Regions from separate parts of the Vreelandella sulfidaeris Esulfide1 genome, predicted to be linked through region 2. Evidence: predicted binding sites of a transcription regulator. Region 2 holds the regulator's gene; each other region holds the start of a gene.

Region 1 (2,201 bases), 1.1 Mb from region 2:
ACCCACCCAGCCAAGACCGCCACAAACGGCACCGCAATCATCCTGGTCATCGTCTTTAAAAACAGCCGTTGTGTATAGATGCGCCCTTTGCGCCGTAATATCAGCCCCGTCAACGAAACTGCAATCATTAAAAGCCCAATCCCCACCATTACGCGAAATGCCCAAAACACAATGAATACAGGCGGCTGTTCCTCAGGCGGCGCTTCACTAATGCCCGGTATTTCACCATCAACCGAATGGGTAAGGATAAGGCTCGCTAAGTTAGGAACGCCAAATGAGAAATGGTTGGTTTGCGCCTCCTGATCAGGTATCGCAAATAACAGCAACGGCACATTCGTGGCCGTTTCCCAATGCCCCTCCATAGCAGCCACCTTGGTCGGCTGATGCTCTAAAGTATTGAGCCCGTGGAAGTCACCGATTACCGCTTGGGTCGGCGCGAGAAAAAGAAGCAGCCAAAGGCACATTGAAAGCGCACGACGATTTGCTTCCGGGTCACGGTCGCGTAATAAAAACCATGCGCTGACGCCTGCCACGACAAAACCACCGGTTAAAAAGGAAGCCACTGCCATGTGAAAGAAGCGATAAGGGAAGGAAGGATTAAATATAGCCTCCATCCAAGAGGTAACATGGAAGCGGGAATCAATGAGTTCTACACCCGCAGGCGTATGTAGCCAGCTGTTGGCTGATAAAATCCAAAAAGTCGAAATGAAAGTTCCTGTCGCTACCATAATAGCGGCAAATAAATGCACCCCTTCAGGTACCTTACCGCGACCAAATAACAGTACGCCTAAGAAGGCTGCTTCAAGGAAGAAAGCCGTAATAACTTCATAGCTCAGCATAGGGCCAATAAAATTAGACGATGCTTGAGAAAAATTGCTCCAGTTAGTGCCAAATTGAAACGACATCACGATGCCTGACACCACTCCCATTCCAAAAACAACGGCAAATACCTTTGTCCAGAAAAGCGCAAGGCGATCCCAAGCTTGATTGTCAGTCTTGTAGAAAAGGCCATGAAGCAGCGCGATGTAAGACGCCAAGCCAATAGTAAACACGGGGAAGATCGCATGAAACGATACGACGAATGCAAACTGAAGCCGCGATAGCACCAGGGGATCAAGTTCCATTTCACTCTCCTAAGACCTGAATCGATATCCTATCAATGGGTTCACACAAGCTTAGTTGAGCCTTCATGGCACTGCACTTTTAGTTATAAGCACTAAGCTTATTTCTTAATATTTTTTAATTTTCTGTTTTCCTAAGTAACCATCCTACCTTAGACAGCCCAACGTCTTTGATGTGTCTCATTGACGCACAGGCTAATTTAGATGGGCTATAGTCCGCTGACAAACTACCGGGATAACACTACCACGCTCACCATATAGCCGGTATAAGCGATAAATAGCGCCAGTAAGATGCCCCCTTCCAAACGGTTGATTCGCCGTGGGCGCCCACGCCAAGAGAAAGCAAACAGAATCATCAGTAACGTCATGCCTGTCATCACACTCCAGTCACGCACTAATACCTCTCGACCTGCGTCAATGGGTGCAATAATTCCAGCAAGGCCGACAACCGCCAAGCTGTTAAACAAATTTGAACCGACCACATTGCCGATCACCAGGTCATGCTCTTTACGACGCAAAGCAGTGATAGAGGATGCTAGCTCGGGCAGTGAAGTACCGATGGCTACCACGGTCAAACCAACAATCAAGTCGCTTACGCCGAAACGAACCGCAATTTCAACCGCTCCCCACACCAGCAAGCGGGAACTGGCGATCAGCAGCGCCAGCCCTACCAGCGTCCACATTATGGATTTCCCCCGGGACATTGGCTTGCTATCCAGGGTCTCAGCTACTTCAGAGACGATTGCGTCGTCTGGCTGGTTGCGTGAACGAACGATACTAACAACAATAAAAACCACTAATGCCAGTAAGAGACAGACGGCTTCCCAGCGTGCTACAAAACCGTCGAGAAGAATCAAGCCAGTCGCCAACATGACGAGCATCAGTATTGGCATCTCTTTGCGAATAACACTGGAGTGAACAGCAAGGGGAGCAATCAGCGCGACCAACCCGAGTATTAAACCAATATTAGCAATATTTGAACCGTAGGCGTTGCCTACTGCCAATCCTGGATTGCCGTCCAACGCAGCCAGTACTGAAACCATCATTTCCGGCGCTGAAGTACCAAACCCAATGACCAAC
Region 2 (2,201 bases):
ACACTCGGCAGTGCCTATACCATGCAATCTCTCAATCATTTTGACCCTGCTCACCTTGACACTTTAGCAGCCGCCCCCGCTGCTCCGGCGCAAGGCCAGCCTGAGCTGGCTGACGCCAAGCAGAAGCGTGAATTTAACAAGTTGCAAAAGCGCCTGCGCCGAGAAGTGGGCAATGCGATTATTGATTACCAAATGATCAATGAAGGCGATCGCGTCATGGTATGCCTCTCCGGTGGTAAAGACAGCTACACGATGCTGGAGATTTTGCGCAACTTGCAGCGCAATGCACCGATCAACTTTTCACTGGTGGCGGTCAATTTAGACCAAAAGCAGCCGGGATTTCCCGAGCACGTGCTGCCTAGTTATCTGGATAAGCAGGGCGTTGAATATCATATTGTCGAACGTGATACCTACTCGGTAGTAAAGGAGAAAACCCCAGAAGGCAAAACCACCTGTGCGCTCTGTTCACGCCTGCGGCGCGGCTCGCTGTATGGCTTTGCAGAAGAGATTGGCGCCAATAAAATTGCTCTTGGTCACCACCGCGAAGATATTCTTGAAACGTTGTTTCTCAATATGTTCTTTGGGGGCAACCTGAAAGCGATGCCGCCCAAGCTGCTCTCCGATGATGGCAAGAATATCGTTATTCGGCCTTTGGCTTATTGTAAAGAGGCGGATATTGCTGAGTTTTCTCGGTTGATGGAATTCCCGATTATTCCCTGCAATCTTTGTGGTTCCCAGCCTAATATGCAGCGCCAAGTAGTCAAAGAGATGCTCGCTGAATGGGATAAAAAATTCCCCGGCCGCCTGGAAAGCATGTTTAAAGCCGTCACCAATATCGCGCCTTCCCAACTGGCAGACCGCAATCTGTTCGATTTTGCAGGTTTAGAGGCCAAGCAGGCAGAGTTACTGGCCGGGCGAATCCAGGCGTTTAACGTCAGCTAACCGTTTGCTGCTCTTCTTCGGCGAGAGTTATCAAACGCTGCATGTCCAGAATGTTAACCTCTCGCCCCGAAACCGCCACTACATTCTGCTGCTGAAGGCGGCTTAAGATGCGGCTGACCGTTTCCACCGCCAGCCCTAGGTAGTTGCCGATATCGGCTCTGGGCATTGAAAGGCGAAAGCTGTAAGGCGAGTAACCCCGCCGACGAAAACGATCTGAAAGCGTAATCAAAAAGCTTGCCAGCCGCTGGTCAGCGGTTTTACGTGATAACAGGCGCATCATGCGCCGGTCGTCGCGTAATTCTTTGCTCATGCTGCGATACAGCTGGCCACGTAGTTCGGGCAACTCTTCTGACAGTAAATCCAGGCGATCAAAGGGGATTTCGCAAACCGTGGTCGTTTCCAGGGCGATTACGCTCCCGGGATATTGCTCTTCATCAATCCCATCTAGCCCGACCAATTCACTAGGTAGATAGAAATTGGTCAGTTGCTCGCTGCCGTTCCCTTCTGATGTGACTTGTTTCAGGCTGCCTGAACGTACCGCGTAAACACTGGTAAAGGCATCTCCCTGGCGAAACAGTAGCGCGCCTTTTTTCAGCGGCGCACGGCGGCGAATAATGGCATCGAACTGTCCCATGTCGTCCAGTTCAAGGGCAAGCGGCAAGCACAGTGAACTCAAGCTGCAGGTTTGGCAGCGAGCTTCGTGGAGTAGCGAGCGTCTGGGGCTCATGGATTCCAGCATGCGTTGCTCCTTGAGTGAGTGCCGCTTATCGATTAGAAAAACCTTACTTATTATAATAGCTTTGGCATGCCTGCTTAAAGATTATTAAACAATCTTTGAGTAGCCTTGGCCCGTTTGCTGCGGCAGGTGAGCATCAAACGCCATCGCTATATGGCGAATTAGCAGTCGGCCAATGGGGGTAGCGCTTAGTTGATCGCCGCTTCGCGTTAGCAGACCATCTTGCTCGGCGCTTTGCAGATGTTCAAGTGCTGGCGCAAAGTAGCGCGGAGCATCAATGTTCCAGCGTTGACTAACCGTGGCCAAATCAATACGCATATCGCACATCAGCCGCTCAATCACGTCTCGCCGGATCAGGTCGTCATCACTTAAGCGTATGCCGCGCACTGTGGCAAGCTGCCCCTGATCCAGCGACGCTTCGTAGCGTGTCAGATCGCTAGGATTTTGCGCATAGATATCATCAATGCGAGAAATAGCCGAAACGCCAAGGCCAATCAAGTCACACTGAGCATGGCTGGAGTAG
Region 3 (2,201 bases), 1.1 Mb from region 2:
TAGCATCAGCTCCATGCTATCTCCCACCTCGAAGCGATTTTTAACCTCTATTTCCAAAGTTCCACGCGCCGAGTCGTACCCCAACACTTCACCGACGAACTGTTGATGCACACCAATAGAATGCCCCTGCTCGTAATTTTGGAATTCACCATGGACATGGCGTTGGTAGAAGCCTTCGGTGTATCCCCTATTGGCCAAGTTCTCAAGCTCATCCATTAGCCCCCGATTAAAAGGACGCCCCGCAACCGCATCATCAATGGCTTGCCGGTAAACTTGCGCGGTACGCGCGACGTAATAATGGGATTTCGTGCGCCCCTCGATCTTTAGCGATGCTACCCCTATTTCCGTCAACCGAGCCACGTGCTGCACCGCGCGCAGGTCCTTGGAATTCATGATGTAGGTACCGTGTTCGTCTTCATACACGGGCATCAGCTTGCCAGGGCGGGAAACATCTTCAATCAGCGCCGAGAGCTCGTTTTGATCGGCGGCAAAAGCCGGGCCGCTACCCTGAGCAGGTATTAAGTCGCCTTTATCATCGTGGCTGGCGGCCACTGTGTTGTACTTCCAGCGACAAGCATTGGTGCAGGTGCCCTGATTGGGGTCACGATGATTGAAATACCCCGATAGCAGACAGCGCCCCGAATAGGCGATACACAGCGCACCATGGACAAAGGTTTCAATTTCCAGATCGGGGCACTCGGCGCGTATTTCGCCGATCTCGTTCAACGATAACTCCCGGGATAAAATAATGCGGCTAATGCCCTGGCGCTGCCAGAACCTGGCAGCGGCCCAGTTAACGACGTTTGACTGTACCGACAGATGGATCACTTGATCCGGCCAGCGGTCACGCACCATCATTATCAAACCTGGATCTGACATGATCAGCGCATCGGGGCCGGCTTCAATCACCGGTTCCATATCTTGTAGGTACGTTTTTAGCTTGCTGTTATGCGGGGCAATGTTGGATGCAACGTAAAACTGCTTGCCTCGCGTATGGGCGTAGTCAATACCCCGATGCAGGTTATCAATTTTAAAATCGTTGTTGCGCACCCGGAGAGAATAGCGCGGCTGCCCCGCATACACCGCATCGGCGCCATAGGCAAACGCGTAACGCATGTTCTTGAAGGTACCCGCAGGGGAAAGCAGTTCGGGAGCTTGCTTGAGTCGTTCGGGGGCTTGCATCAACAGTCACCGTTATCAGGACGATGGTACGCAGCGTGCTGCGACGAAAAGGTTGGATTATAACCAGCCCAAGCTCGCTGTCCGGGCCAGCTGACCAATTCGATGACGTAGATCAAAAAGTAATCGTTCGGTGGCGTTTGTTAAGCCGTCGGACGACGCTTGAGGGTCGTTCTTCGATCGTGGTATGCCACCGCTAGCCCGCTGCCCATTATCAAGGCGCTGCCTACCCAGACCCAGAGATCCGGCATTTCGCCCCAGAACCACCAGCCCAGCAGCACCGCCCAGAGCATGGCGGTGTAATCAAACGGCGCGGCGATGGCCGCGGGCGCAAACCGAAAAGCCAAGGTAATAAAGGCGGTGGCAGCAACGCCCAGCACCCCGGAGGCGAAAAACCCCACCCAATGCCAAGGCTGAGGGGCCTGCCACACCCAAGGCAACGTTACGGCCGTCACGACAAGCGGCACACAGGTCATGTAAAACAGCATTGCCCATAGATGCTCACGAGCGCCATAACGACGGGCGGTAATCATCATCAGTGCATAAAACAGTGCGGCCCCCACTAACACCAATGCGCCAACTTGAAGCGCATCGCCATTAGGACGGACGACGATCAACACCCCAACAAACCCGACTAACGAAGCGATCAGCACGGGGGGATCAATACGCTCACCTAATAATGGTACCGATAGCAGGGTAACAAACAGCGGTGCTACAAAGGCAATGGCCGTGGCTTCTGCTAGCGGTAAAAGCGTTAACCCTAATACGAAGCAGACCATGGTAGCGGTGTAGATTAAGCCGCGCAGAAGGTGCACCCCCGGCCGCTTGGTACGCAGTTTACGCAAACCGCCGGCAAAATGGGCAAGCAGCGCAATCAATGGCAGTGAGACTAAAGCGCGGAAGAAAATAATCTGCAGCGGCGAATGCACTTCGCCTAACCATTTGGAAACGGCGTCGCCTAGGGCGAGAAAAAGCACGCCCAAACACATGCAGAGTATGCCTTTCAGCGAGGTGGTCACCGC
Region 4 (2,201 bases), 1.6 Mb from region 2:
AAACAGGGCCACCCAGCCAAGATTCCCGACGGGGCTTAAGCCCGCCAGCCCTACCAACCCAGCGGCAATCATCCCTTGCGCTAACAGCATCCAGCCACGACGCTGGCCAAAGGCACGGGTCAGCAGTGGTAGCGCTAATCGGTCAACCACCGGCGCCCAGAAAAACTTGATCGAATAGAGCATGCCAATCCAGGCAAAAAAGCCAATCGCAGCGACTTCCACCCCATCGCTGCGCAGCCAGGCTGAGAGGGTTGAAAATACCAGTAGAAATGGCAGGCCTGCAGAAAACCCCAAAAAAAGCATGGTGATAACGGGCGCACGACAATAAATCGCCAGTGCAGCAAGCCAACTGCGCTGGGGGGTGGGGCTGGGCATTAAACAAGACTCCTGGAAAGACGTTAGCGATAACCAAGTGATAAACTGAGGAGATGTTCTATTACAAAGTTCTATTACTAAGTTCTATCACAAAGTTCTATCACAAAACCGACAGCTTACCGGAGAGGAGTTTTCCATGTCGATTACGGCGCATCAGGTAGTTACCTTGCACTATGTCCTCAGCGATGTGCTCAACGATGGCAGCAGGCAAGTACTCGATGATTCCCATGCACGTAATAAGCCACTGGAGTATCTTCATGGGCACGACAATATCGTGCCGGGGCTAGAGCGTGCACTTGCGGGCCAAACGGCCGGGGCCGAGCTAAGTGTTCAACTAATGCCCGCCGATGCCTACGGTGTACGCAACGAGGCGCTGGTCCAAGAAGTGAGCCGCGGATCGTTTGGCAACGCTGAGTTGGCGCCGGGCAGTCGCTTTCAAACCGAAGGCGAAGCCGGGCCACAAATCGTGACGGTACTGGAAGTGGAAGGTGACCGTGTCACCGTTGATACCAATCACCCCCTTGCTGGGCGAACACTTAATTACCAGGTAACGATTCTAGACGTGCGTGACGCCACCCGCGCCGAATTGGCAAAAGGCCACCCGTTGCCGCCAGGGACTGAACACAGTAAGGTCGAAGACCGCAAGGTGCTGTAGCGCTAATAACCCCTAAAAATTGATCGGTATCAATTTCCTGTTTAACCGCTTTCCCCCGCCTTCCGTTACTTGACCCAGGTCAGCATTCTTCCGCCATTGAGTGACTAGTATGAACGCATACATCACGGCGGGAGGATTGACCATGTATTGGGATGACACAATTATCTTTGGCTTAGCCACCGTCGCGTTGGTAATCGCATTTATGGTGGGTTGGGTGGGCTTCGTGATTCGCGATCATCTACGTAAAGGTGGGCGCAAGAAGTAGCTTCCCAGTTCATGTAAACCTTGTCAGGGGAGGGGGTTTGCGAGCTTAGTAAACCTCCTGTTGCCAGCCCTTTTTGGGCTGGCTTTTTTTTGGCTGCTTTATAGAGGCGGTATGCATTTTAATAGCTGATAAACAGAGCCAGCCTATTGGCGTCGCATAACATCCGCATACATAGGCGCTAGCCTGCCAAGCAGTTCATTACGGGCCCCAAGGGCAATGCCTTCCTCTTGCATAGCTGCGTCGAGATGTTCAACTAAACGATTAAAATGCACATCTGTCAGCCCCATATGTTGATGAGCACGATCCATCGGCGGGCCTTCATAGCGGCAGGGGCCGTCGCTTACATCGCATAGCTGGCTGGCCAGAGAATCTGCAAATAAATCGATATTCGTGTTAGCAAAAAACACGACCACTTCGGGATCATCCGCAATTCGGTATAAAAGGTTCTCAACGACTGCATCAATCTTGACCGCCCCGCCAAGTCGCTCGTACAGCGTTATTGAATGAGTTGCTGATTGATGAGCGCAGCCTGCAAGCGAAAACGCTGCCGCTACAAACGTTAACGCTCTTAAATACCGGCGTGTACGACGGTGTTTGCGTGGATAGATCATAGCGCCCCGCTTAAAAAGCTGCCTGAAGTGAAAGGTAACCGCCGCGCTGGGAAGGCAGGCCGGCAATATTGCCTAAGTCCAACCACGCGCCCGTTAGCGATAGGTGCTTATTGAAGAAATAGGCACTGTAGAGACTTTGCCAATCGTCTTCTCTGGCTGCGCTTAAGTTATCGGGCTTCTGGCGATATTCAGTGCCAATGATCCATTGTGGGGTTACAAAAACGCCCACGCTGCCCTCAGCTACCCAGGAGTGATTACCTTGGTCACCGCCAAAGCCTAGTAGGCCGCCCTGGTT

Evidence for each region. The regulator FNR, encoded in region 2, switches genes on or off when oxygen is low (the NO sensors DNR and NnrR bind a similar motif). The targets are predictions, from matches to a motif close to TTGATNTANATCAA.
Region 1: a site for FNR is predicted at 1,292-1,305, ahead of ACW44H_RS10555 (cytochrome ubiquinol oxidase subunit I). Genes of this name have one in related genera too.
Region 3: a site for FNR is predicted at 1,285-1,298, ahead of trhP (prephenate-dependent tRNA uridine(34) hydroxylase TrhP). Genes of this name have one in related genera too.
Region 4: a site for FNR is predicted at 1,100-1,113, ahead of ccoM (cytochrome c oxidase subunit CcoM). Genes of this name have one in related genera too.

What each region holds. Positions count from the first base shown of each region.
Region 1 is NZ_CM133364.1:2,255,624-2,257,824, forward strand. Features, by position in the region: gene ACW44H_RS10555 (cytochrome ubiquinol oxidase subunit I) at 1-1,124, opposite strand, end outside; gene ACW44H_RS10560 (calcium/sodium antiporter) at 1,349-2,201, opposite strand, start outside.
Region 2 is NZ_CM133364.1:3,314,090-3,316,290, reverse strand. Features, by position in the region: gene ttcA (tRNA 2-thiocytidine(32) synthetase TtcA) at 22-942, shown strand; gene fnr (fumarate/nitrate reduction transcriptional regulator Fnr) at 935-1,681, opposite strand; gene hemN (oxygen-independent coproporphyrinogen III oxidase) at 1,766-2,201, opposite strand, start outside.
Region 3 is NZ_CM133364.1:216,896-219,096, reverse strand. Features, by position in the region: gene trhP (prephenate-dependent tRNA uridine(34) hydroxylase TrhP) at 1-1,182, opposite strand, end outside; gene ACW44H_RS01055 (DMT family transporter) at 1,323-2,198, opposite strand.
Region 4 is NZ_CM133364.1:1,729,857-1,732,057, forward strand. Features, by position in the region: gene ACW44H_RS07945 (AmpG family muropeptide MFS transporter) at 1-375, opposite strand, end outside; gene ACW44H_RS07950 (FKBP-type peptidyl-prolyl cis-trans isomerase) at 512-1,030, shown strand; gene ccoM (cytochrome c oxidase subunit CcoM) at 1,140-1,295, shown strand; gene ACW44H_RS07960 (group I truncated hemoglobin) at 1,439-1,906, opposite strand; gene ACW44H_RS07965 (DUF3034 family protein) at 1,917-2,201, opposite strand, start outside.